One region of the Nonomuraea sp. NPDC004580 genome, then DNA from elsewhere that is predicted to be linked to it. Evidence: riboswitches for the same ligand, from Rfam matches in the RefSeq annotation. Region 1 holds a riboswitch; each other region holds the start of a gene.
The links. A riboswitch is a leader RNA that binds a small molecule or an ion and turns the genes downstream of it on or off. The one in region 1 is predicted to bind cyclic di-AMP.

Region 1 (2,192 bases):
GCCACCGGCGGCATCGCCCGTACCGTGGGTGCGGCGATCGTGGCGGAGCCCGGCATGCGGGTGGCCGCCGTAGGAAGCAGGAACCTGGCCAGGGCGCAGGCCCTGGCGTCGGCTTTGGGCGCGGAGTCGGCGTACGGGTCCTATGAGGAGTTGTGCGCCGACCCGGCGGTGGACGCGATCTACGTCGCCACCCCGCACGCCCAGCACCTGCAGGTCGCCGAGGCCGCGATCGCGGCGGGCAAGGCGGTGCTGTGCGAGAAGCCGCTGGCCGCGACCGTGGACGACGCGGAGAAGATGGTGCGGTTGGCCCGCGAGGCCGGGGTCTTCCTGATGGAGGCCATGTGGATGCGGTTCAACCCGCTCATCAGGCGCATCACGGAGGATCCGCGCTTCGGGGAGATCCGGTCGGTGCAGGCGAGCTTCGGCTTCGCCCATCCGTACGACCCGGCGCACCGCCTGTGGGCGCCGGAGCTGGGCGGCGGCGCCCTGCTCGACCTCGGGATCTACCCGTTCGGGCTGGCCCAGCTCATCCTGGGCATGCCCACCGACCTGCACGTCACCGGCTCCCTGGCCCCGAACGGCGTTGACGCGGAGGCGGCCGGCGTCTTGCGTTACCCCGGCGGGCGGCACGCTCTCGTGGCCACCTCATTGCTCGGGAATTACCCGAACGGGGCCAGTGTTGTAGGTACCCAGATGCGGGCGGACATCCAGGCGCCGTTCTGGGCACCGCAGCGGATCGTCCTCTCCGGGCCGGCGATGGAGCCGGAGGAGCACGTGCTCGACCCGGCCGACAACGGTTACGCCGGAGAGCTCCGCGAAGTCCGCGCCGCCACGGCCGAAGGCAGGACCGAATCCTCGATCATGCCGCTTGACGAATCCCTTGCCATGATGGGGCTTCTGGCCAAGGCGCGCAGTCAGCTCCGCTGACTTTACTTTTATGGATTTGTAATCCTCTTGCCTCATGTATTACCTTATGGGGCATCTTGAGGCATACGTCCGGTTTGTCCGGCTATGTCAGACCATCGCACGACACATCACAGGATCGTCCTGTGACCGCTGAATCCGCCACGCGCGGAACCGGGGACCCATGTCCTTTGGGGTGAATCGGCACTTCGGTGCCGTAGGGCAGCTTCCACGCCCGAACCCGTCAGCTAACCCGGTAAGCGGCATGGAAGCAAGGAGCAACCCCCTCGATGGCCAAGCATCGTCTTACCGCTGTCTCGAAGAGCACCATCGCCCGCGCCGTCCTCGGCGCCGGCGTCCTGGCCTCGGCCTTCGGCGTCCCCGCCGCGGCCCACGCCGACACCTCCACCGCCGTCGCCGCGGCCACCGCCGCGAAGCACCCGGCCACCGCGCTCGCCGCCCACAAGGCGGGCGAGCGTGACGAAACCAAGATCACCGCCACCGCCGACCAGGTCCTGGCCGTCGCCAGGGCGCAGGTGGGCGTCTCCGAGAACGCCAGCGGCGGCGGGACCAAGTTCCAGCAGTGGTACGCCAACTCCCAGCGTGCCGCCGAGACCGTCGCCCGTGACGGCGGCAGCCGCAACGCTTACCTGAACGCCGCCTGGTGCTCGATGTTCGTCTCCTGGGTCGGCGAGCAGACCGGCGCCCGCCCGCAGGTCGGCTGGGACGCCTGGACCGTCGCCCACGCCAAGTGGTTCGCCGCCAACAAGCGCTTCGGCCACGAGGCCAAGCCGGGTGCCGTGGTGTTCTTCTCCTGGAAGGGCGGCGACTCCCTGAGCGACATCCAGCACGTCGGCTTCGTCGTCAAGGACAACCACGACGGCACCATCTCCACCATCGAGGGCAACACCGGCAACGGCAAGGTCGAAGAGCGGGTCCGGCCGAAGTCGCAGGTCGTCGGCTACGGCTACCCCGAGTACGCCGGCTGACCTTCCCTCGCGTCCCTCTTCGTGACAGCGGAACGCGCGCCCCTTCCGGGGGCGCGCGTTCGTCATGTCAGGAGGTCGGCGTACGGCCCCGGGATCTCGCTGAGCTCGTCGTGGGTGCCGCACTGCACGATCCGGCCTTCGTCGAGCACGACGATCAGATCCGCCATCCGCACGGTGGGGAAGCGGTGGGTGATCAGCAACGTGACGGCTCCCGGACGGCTCCCGGCCGCCTCGGCGTAGCGGGCGAAGACCGCGCTCTCGGCCGGTGCGTCCAGTGCGGCGGTCGGCTCGTCCAGCACC
Region 2 (2,192 bases), on a different contig from region 1:
GCGGGCGGTTCCTGCGTACGGACCGGGCCGAGCTGGTGGCCGGGCACCACGCCAAGGTCTACAGTCATGCCGAGCCGGGCGCGCCCGCCCTGTCGGTGCCGCATCTCGACACCCGGGTCGTGGACGGGCGCACATACCTGATGTTCGGCCCCTTCGCCGCGTTCTCGCCACGCTTCCTCAAGCGCGGCAGGCTCACCGACCTGCCGGGATCCGTCACCCCCGGCAACGTCATGACGCTGCTCGGCGCCGCCCGCGCCGAGCCCGCCCTGCTGCGCTACCTGGTCGGGCAGCTCGCGCAGACGCGCGGCGACCGGCTGCGGGCGCTGCGCCGGTTCGTCCCCGAGGCGCGGGCGGAGGACTGGGAGCCGATCACCGCGGGCCAGCGGGTGCAGGTGGTCAAGCCGGTGAACGGGCGCGGGTCGATCGCCGGGTTCGGCACCGAGGTGGTGACGTCGGCCCACGGGGGGCTCGCCGCCCTGCTCGGTGCCTCACCCGGGGCGTCGGCGTCCGTGGCGATCATGCTGGACGTGCTCGGACGCGCCTTCCCCGGCCGGGTGGACGGCTGGCGGCCGGCGTTGCGCGAGCTCGTGCCGTCGTACGGCGCCGCACCGCCGCCGGAGACCCTCACGAGGACGGCTCGAACGCTTCGTCTGGAGTGAATGCCGGAAAACTTTACCTATTTCCGAATCCGCGACGTACACGGGGTTTTCGGGCCTCTTACCAGGTCAGAGGCTGGAAAGTCCCTTTGGAGTACTTGCAGATACTTTTGCGAATTATGTACTTTTGCGGGTCGAGGGACCACCGCAGCGCGTGACCTCGCATCTTTGACCGGACCGTACGCCGTCTCCGGCGTACGGCCGCCGAATCCGCGTCCCGCGGAACCGGGGACCCACTTTCCGGGGTGAATCGGACGCCCGCTCATGCCCGTGTCCGTAGGGCACTTCCAGTCCCGAACCCGTCAGCTAACCCGGTAGGCGGCATGGAAGCAAGGAGTCAACATCCGCATGGCCAAGCTTGCCGAGAACCGCAAGCGCCTCGGACTGGCGCTCGGCGGAGCCGTACTCGCCGCCGTCACCGCCGTCACCGGCACCGCCGTCACCGGCACCGCACACGCCTCCACCACCGACCAGGTCGCCCCGCACGAGGCGGCCCAGCACAGCTCCGCCCTGACCTACGGCCTGGACATCTCCCACTACGAGCCGCTGTACGACTGGAGCGCCAGCTCTGCGCAGTTCGGCATCATCAAGGCCACCGAGGGGACCGACTTCGTCGACTCCTCCTTCGCCAGGCACTGGCGGGAGCTCGGCGAGAAGGGCATCGTGCGCGGCGCCTACCACTACGGCCACCCCGCCGACGATCCCATCGCCGACGCCAACCACTTCCTGGCCGCGGTGAACGCCCAGCCCGCCAAGGCCGGTGACCTGCTGGTCCTCGACCTGGAGACGACCGACGGCAAGTCCGTCGCCGAGGTGAACGCCTGGGCCAAGGCGTGGCTGTCGTACGTGGAGAACCAGACCGGCACCAAGCCGCTCTTCTACAGCGGCTGGAACTTCGCCGACACCTACGGCCACGGCCTGGCGCAGTACCCGCTCTGGGTCGCCCACTACAGCCGTGCCAAGGGCGCGATCACGCCGCCGGCCGACTGGAAGTCGTGGACGATCCACCAGTACACGGACGTCCCCATCGACCAGAACGTCTCGGCTCTGACGCCCGACCAGCTCCGCGCCCTGGGCCGCCAGTCCGTCTGACGTCTCGGGCGTTCTACCCGGCGGCGGCCCAGTCGCCGTAGCGAGCCCCGCCGAGCCGCGCCTCCCCCAGCGGCACGAGCGAGTGCTCGCCCAGCTCGCTCCCGAAGTAACGCGCGTGCGGGTCGGTGACCACCTCACGGGGGTCACCGAGCCCCGCCAGCGCCTGCCGGACGAACTCGTCCATCCTGACCCGCTCCGGCCCGGCCACCTCCAGCCGGCCGTTGAGCGGCGTACCCTCCGCGACCTCGCACAGCACCGCGGCCACGTCGTCCCCGGCGATCGGCTGGAACAGCACAGGCGCGATGCGCACCACTCCCCCGTCGGCGGCCTCGTCCGCGATGCCCTTCACGAACTCGAAGAACTGGGTCGCGTGCACCAGCGAGTACGGGATCCCCGACTTCTCGATCAGCTGCTCCTGTGTGACCTTCGCCCGGAAATATCCGT
Region 3 (2,192 bases), on a different contig from region 1:
GCGCTGACCGTCGACTCGGCGATCCCGGCCGAGGTGGTCGAGCAGATCGGCGCCGAGATCGGCGCTGAGAGCGGCCGCTCGGTCGACCTGGAGGACTGACCCTCTGACCTGCGCAGGGCCGTCACCCGTTTCGGGTGGCGGCCCTTTTGCGTCTCAGGATGCGAGATAGTAGGACATCCAAGCACTGTCCTCGGGTACTGTAGCCGTTGATGCGCCAGGTTCTCGTACTCATTACCTGCCGCGGCGGGGCCTGTTAGGGCAGGTCGACGACCCGCCGCGGTGAGCGGCGTATGCGTCGGCCGTCAAGTCCCTTCGTCCGGTCCGTGACCCGGACCACGAGATTCAGGCCCGGTCGGGCTCGCGACCGGAGTCCGGCTTCCCCCCTTCTCAGGAACACGTCCGCGAAGCGAGATGAGCCACATGTACGAGATGTATGCCTACAACCGTGCCGAGGACCAAGAGGACGAGGCGGCCGAGGCCGTCCAGATGGCCCTCGACCGGCGTGACAACGGCGGAGCCCCCCAGAGCAGGTGAGCCCAGAACGGCCCCGCGCTCGTTCGCACGGGGCCGCTCGTCCGGGTGGTGTCAGGTCAGAGGGTCGCGGTCAGCATCGACGGAGCGGGGTCATCGCGCCGTTCCTGCAGTTCGCGCCACTCACGGACGCCCTTGCGGTCGGGCCTGACCGCTCCGACGAACGCCTGCCGGCGCCAGTCGGAGAGCTTCTCCTCCTTCACCACGTCGCCCGAGCGCGGCGCGTGCACCATGTAGCCGGGCTTGGAGATCATGCCCACGTGACCGAGTCCGCTGAAGAAGACCAGGTCACCGGGCTTGAGATGGTTCCAGCTGATTTTCCGGGAGAACGCGTTGTACTGCTCGGCGGCGGTGCGCGGCAGGTGGATCCCCGCCTTCTGGTACGCCCTGAGCATGAGCCCGGAGCAGTCGTACCCGCTGCGGCTGGTGCCGCCCCACACGTACGGGATGCCGCGCTGGTGCATCGCGAACCTGAGGGCGGTCTTCCAGGCCGGCTTGGGCGCGCGCTTCTGCTGGATGCGCTTGACCTCGGGGCCGGTCAGAGTGATCGAGCCGGCCGCGTTCGTGCCGGGATCGGAGTCCGTGTCGCGGCCGGAGTTCGTGCCGGCGTCGGAGTTCGTGCCGGGGTCGGAGTTCGCGTCGGGGTCGGAGTTCGCGTCGGGGGAGTGACGGCTTTCGCCGGGGCCGACGGGCGTCGGCGCGGCGGAGGCCGGAGGGGGGCACACGAGGAGCCCGGCGGCGACACCCGCCAGGGCGATGGCGATGCGAGACAGGGGTCTGTCCTTCCATGCGGCCGGCCGGGTTAGCTGACGGGCTCGGGCCTGGAAGACAGCCCTACGGCGAAGCCGATTCGCCCCTGGGGGAGAGGTGGGTCCCCGGCTCCACGCACCTGCTGCGTGGATTAGGCCTGACGGACTCTAACGAATCGGTCAAAAGGTCGCAATACATACAAAATCGGACGTCCGGAAAATGAGATGATGTGTTCGTCAGTCGAGACGAGCCGGTAAGGTACCGCCCATGGAGTCGCGTAACATCCGCCTGGCTGTCATCCCCGGTGACGGCATCGGCACCGAGGTCGTCGCAGAGGGGCTCAAGGTCCTGGAGGCCGTGGGCACCAAGATCGAGCCCACCCACTACGACCTGGGCGCCGCGCGCTATCACCGCACCGGCGAGACGTTGCCCGACTCGGTGCTCCACGAGCTGCGCGGCTACGACGCCATCCTGCTCGGCGCCGTCGGAGACCCCAGCGTGCCGCCCGGCGTCCTGGAGCGCGACCTGCTGCTGCGGCTGCGGTTCGAGTTCGACCACTACGTCAACCTGCGCCCGGTCAAGCTGTTCCCCGGCGTGCGCACCCCGCTGGCCGACACCCCGCCCGAGAAGATCGACATGATCGTCGTCCGCGAGGGCACCGAGGGCCTCTACGCCGGCACCGGCGGCGCCATGCGGCGCGGCACCCCGCACGAGATCGCCACGCAGGAGTCGCTCAACACCGCACACGGCGTCGAGCGCGTGGTCCGCTACGCCTTCGAGAAAGCTCAGTCGCGCCCGCGCAAGAAGCTCACGCTCGTCCACAAGACGAACGTCCTGACCTTCGCGGGCGACCTGTGGCAGCGCACCGTCAACCGGGTCGCCGCCGACTACCCCGAGATCGCCGTCGACTA
Region 4 (2,192 bases), on a different contig from region 1:
TCGTGAAGCGCACCATCACCCATCTCGCCGACGGACGGGAGCTGATCTACTTCGACCGGCGCGACGACGCCGACAGGAGCGCGATCGACCGCCGGCCCCTCGAGCCCCGGCCGCCGGCCTCCGAGCTGCGCTACGACCCGCTGACCGAGGAGTGGATCGCGATCGCGGGGCACCGGCAGACGCGGACGTTCCTGCCCACGGGCGGCACGGCCGAGTGCCCGTTGTGCCCGTCGACCGACGAGCGGTCGACGGAGATCCCGTCGTACGACTACGACGTGGTCGTGTTCGAGAACCGCTTCCCCTCTTTTTCCGGAAATTTGGGGACTTATGAGGATGTGGGCGGGCTGAGTGGGGTCCGGCCGGGAGTGGGGCGGTGTGAGGTGGTGTGCTTCACCTCCGACCACGACTCCTCCTTCTCCAGGCTCTCCGACGACCAGGTGGAGCTGGTCATGGAGGCGTGGGCCGACCGCACGGCGGAGCTGTCCGCCATCGAGGGCGTCGAGCAGGTCTTCTGCTTCGAGAACCGGGGCGAGGAGATCGGCATCACCATCGCCCACCCGCACGGCCAGATCTACGCCTACCCGTACGTCACGCCGAGGACGAAGCTGCAGCTCGGCGCCGCGCAGCGGTACAACGGCAACCTGTTCGCCGACGTGCTGGCCGCCGAGCGGGCCGCGGGCACGCGGGTGGTGGCCGCGAACGAGCTGTGGACGGCCTTCGTGCCCGCCGCGGCGCGCTGGCCGTTCGAGGTGCACGTATATCCGCACCGGCAGGTGCCCGACCTGGCGGCGCTGACGGAGGCGGAGCGGGCCGCGTTCGCACCGCTCTACACCTCGGTGCTGCGGGCGTTCGACGGGCTGTTCGGGGTCGTGATGCCGTACATCTCGGCCTGGCACCAGGCACCGGTGCGCACGGGGAGGGAGCTGGCGTACCTGCACCTGGAGCTGTTCAGCATCAGGCGGGCGCCGAACAAGCTCAAGTACCTGGCCGGCTCGGAGTCGGCGATGGGGGCGTTCGTGAACGACGTACGCCCGGAGGAAGCGGCGCGTATGCTCCGGTCACAGATTGATCACTAATAGATTTCTACTTAAGGTCGCATGACTCGTGATCTACCACTAATATCCCCATATGCGGCGGCCGTAACCCGGCCGACCGCCCGCCTAATCCCGGGCGCGTCGCCCGGGAGCCGGGGACCCAATCCGCACCTTGGGGTGAATCCGCGACAGCGGTAGGGAGCTCCATGCCCGAACCCGTCAGCTAACCCGGCCGGCAGAGGGAGAGGAACTCTTACGTGGCGGCTTCGTCCCCCGCGAAACTTGCCATCGGTCTCGTCACCGCCGCCGCCCTCGCCATCCTCCCGGCGAACGTCGCGACGGCCGCGCCCAAACCGACCGAGTCCGAGCTCCGCGCCCAGCTCAAGCAGCTCAACAACAAGGTCGACAAGCTCATCGAGAAGTACAACCTGAAGCGGGTCGAGCTGGCCGAGGCGCAGGAGGCCGCCAAGAACGCCCAGGCCAAGCTGGCCGCCGCCGAGCAGACGCTGGCCGCGGCCGAGCAGCGGGTCGCCGAGATCGCCCGCCTGCGCTACCAGAACATCGACCCGTCGCTGCCCGGCTTCATGCTGCCCAGCAACGGCGGCAGCGCGGCCCTGCTCGAACAGCTCACCGCCGAGCAGCAGGCCGTCGTGCAGAGCGTGGCCCAGGCCCGTGACGAGCGCAAGAAGGCCAGCGAGGAGGCCGCCGCGCTGACGGCCAAGATCAAGTCGGACGCCGCCACGGTCGCCGGCCAGCGCCGCGAGGCCGAGGACGTCATCAAGGACATCGAGAAGAAGCTGCAGGACCTGGTGCCGGTCGCCACGGGCCGCAAGTCCAACGGCACGTGGGCGCCCGAGCTGCCCGGCGGCACCGACAACATCACCCCGCGTACGCGGCTGATGAAGGCCCAGGTGGAGAAGAACTTCGCGCTGCCGTTCACGGTGGGCTGCTTCCGCGGGGGCTCCAGCGGCGAGCACCCGCTCGGCCGGGCCTGCGACTTCATGATGAGCACCGGCGGCAGCATGCCCACGGCCGCCAACAACGCGCTCGGCGACCGCCTCGCGGAGTGGGCGCTGCAGAACAAGGACAAGCTCGGCGTGAAGTACGTGATCTGGAAGCAGCGCATCAACTCCGGCAGCGGCTGGCGCACGATGTCCG

Region 2: it holds a riboswitch for cyclic di-AMP, as region 1 does, so the genes downstream of both, ABZW11_RS43625 (GH25 family lysozyme) here and ABZW11_RS38710 (CHAP domain-containing protein) in region 1, are expected to answer to the same signal.
Region 3: it holds a riboswitch for cyclic di-AMP, as region 1 does, so the genes downstream of both, ABZW11_RS37685 (C40 family peptidase) here and ABZW11_RS38710 (CHAP domain-containing protein) in region 1, are expected to answer to the same signal.
Region 4: it holds a riboswitch for cyclic di-AMP, as region 1 does, so the genes downstream of both, ABZW11_RS22720 (hypothetical protein) here and ABZW11_RS38710 (CHAP domain-containing protein) in region 1, are expected to answer to the same signal.

What each region holds. Positions count from the first base shown of each region.
Region 1 is NZ_JBEXLH010000064.1:18,423-20,614, forward strand. Features, by position in the region: gene ABZW11_RS38705 (Gfo/Idh/MocA family oxidoreductase) at 1-927, shown strand, start outside; cyclic di-AMP (ydaO/yuaA leader) riboswitch at 1,045-1,181, shown strand; gene ABZW11_RS38710 (CHAP domain-containing protein) at 1,194-1,892, shown strand; gene ABZW11_RS38715 (hypothetical protein) at 1,955-2,192, opposite strand, start outside.
Region 2 is NZ_JBEXLH010000091.1:21,500-23,691, forward strand. Features, by position in the region: gene mqo (malate dehydrogenase (quinone)) at 1-659, shown strand, start outside; cyclic di-AMP (ydaO/yuaA leader) riboswitch at 849-992, shown strand; gene ABZW11_RS43625 (GH25 family lysozyme) at 1,005-1,748, shown strand; gene ABZW11_RS43630 (SDR family oxidoreductase) at 1,762-2,192, opposite strand, start outside.
Region 3 is NZ_JBEXLH010000060.1:5,403-7,594, forward strand. Features, by position in the region: gene serA (phosphoglycerate dehydrogenase) at 1-99, shown strand, start outside; gene ABZW11_RS37685 (C40 family peptidase) at 591-1,256, opposite strand; cyclic di-AMP (ydaO/yuaA leader) riboswitch at 1,308-1,449, opposite strand; gene ABZW11_RS37690 (3-isopropylmalate dehydrogenase) at 1,549-2,192, shown strand, end outside.
Region 4 is NZ_JBEXLH010000021.1:120,118-122,309, reverse strand. Features, by position in the region: gene ABZW11_RS22730 (DeoR/GlpR family DNA-binding transcription regulator) at 1-6, shown strand, start outside; gene galT (galactose-1-phosphate uridylyltransferase) at 3-1,076, shown strand; cyclic di-AMP (ydaO/yuaA leader) riboswitch at 1,148-1,286, shown strand; gene ABZW11_RS22720 (hypothetical protein) at 1,292-2,192, shown strand, end outside.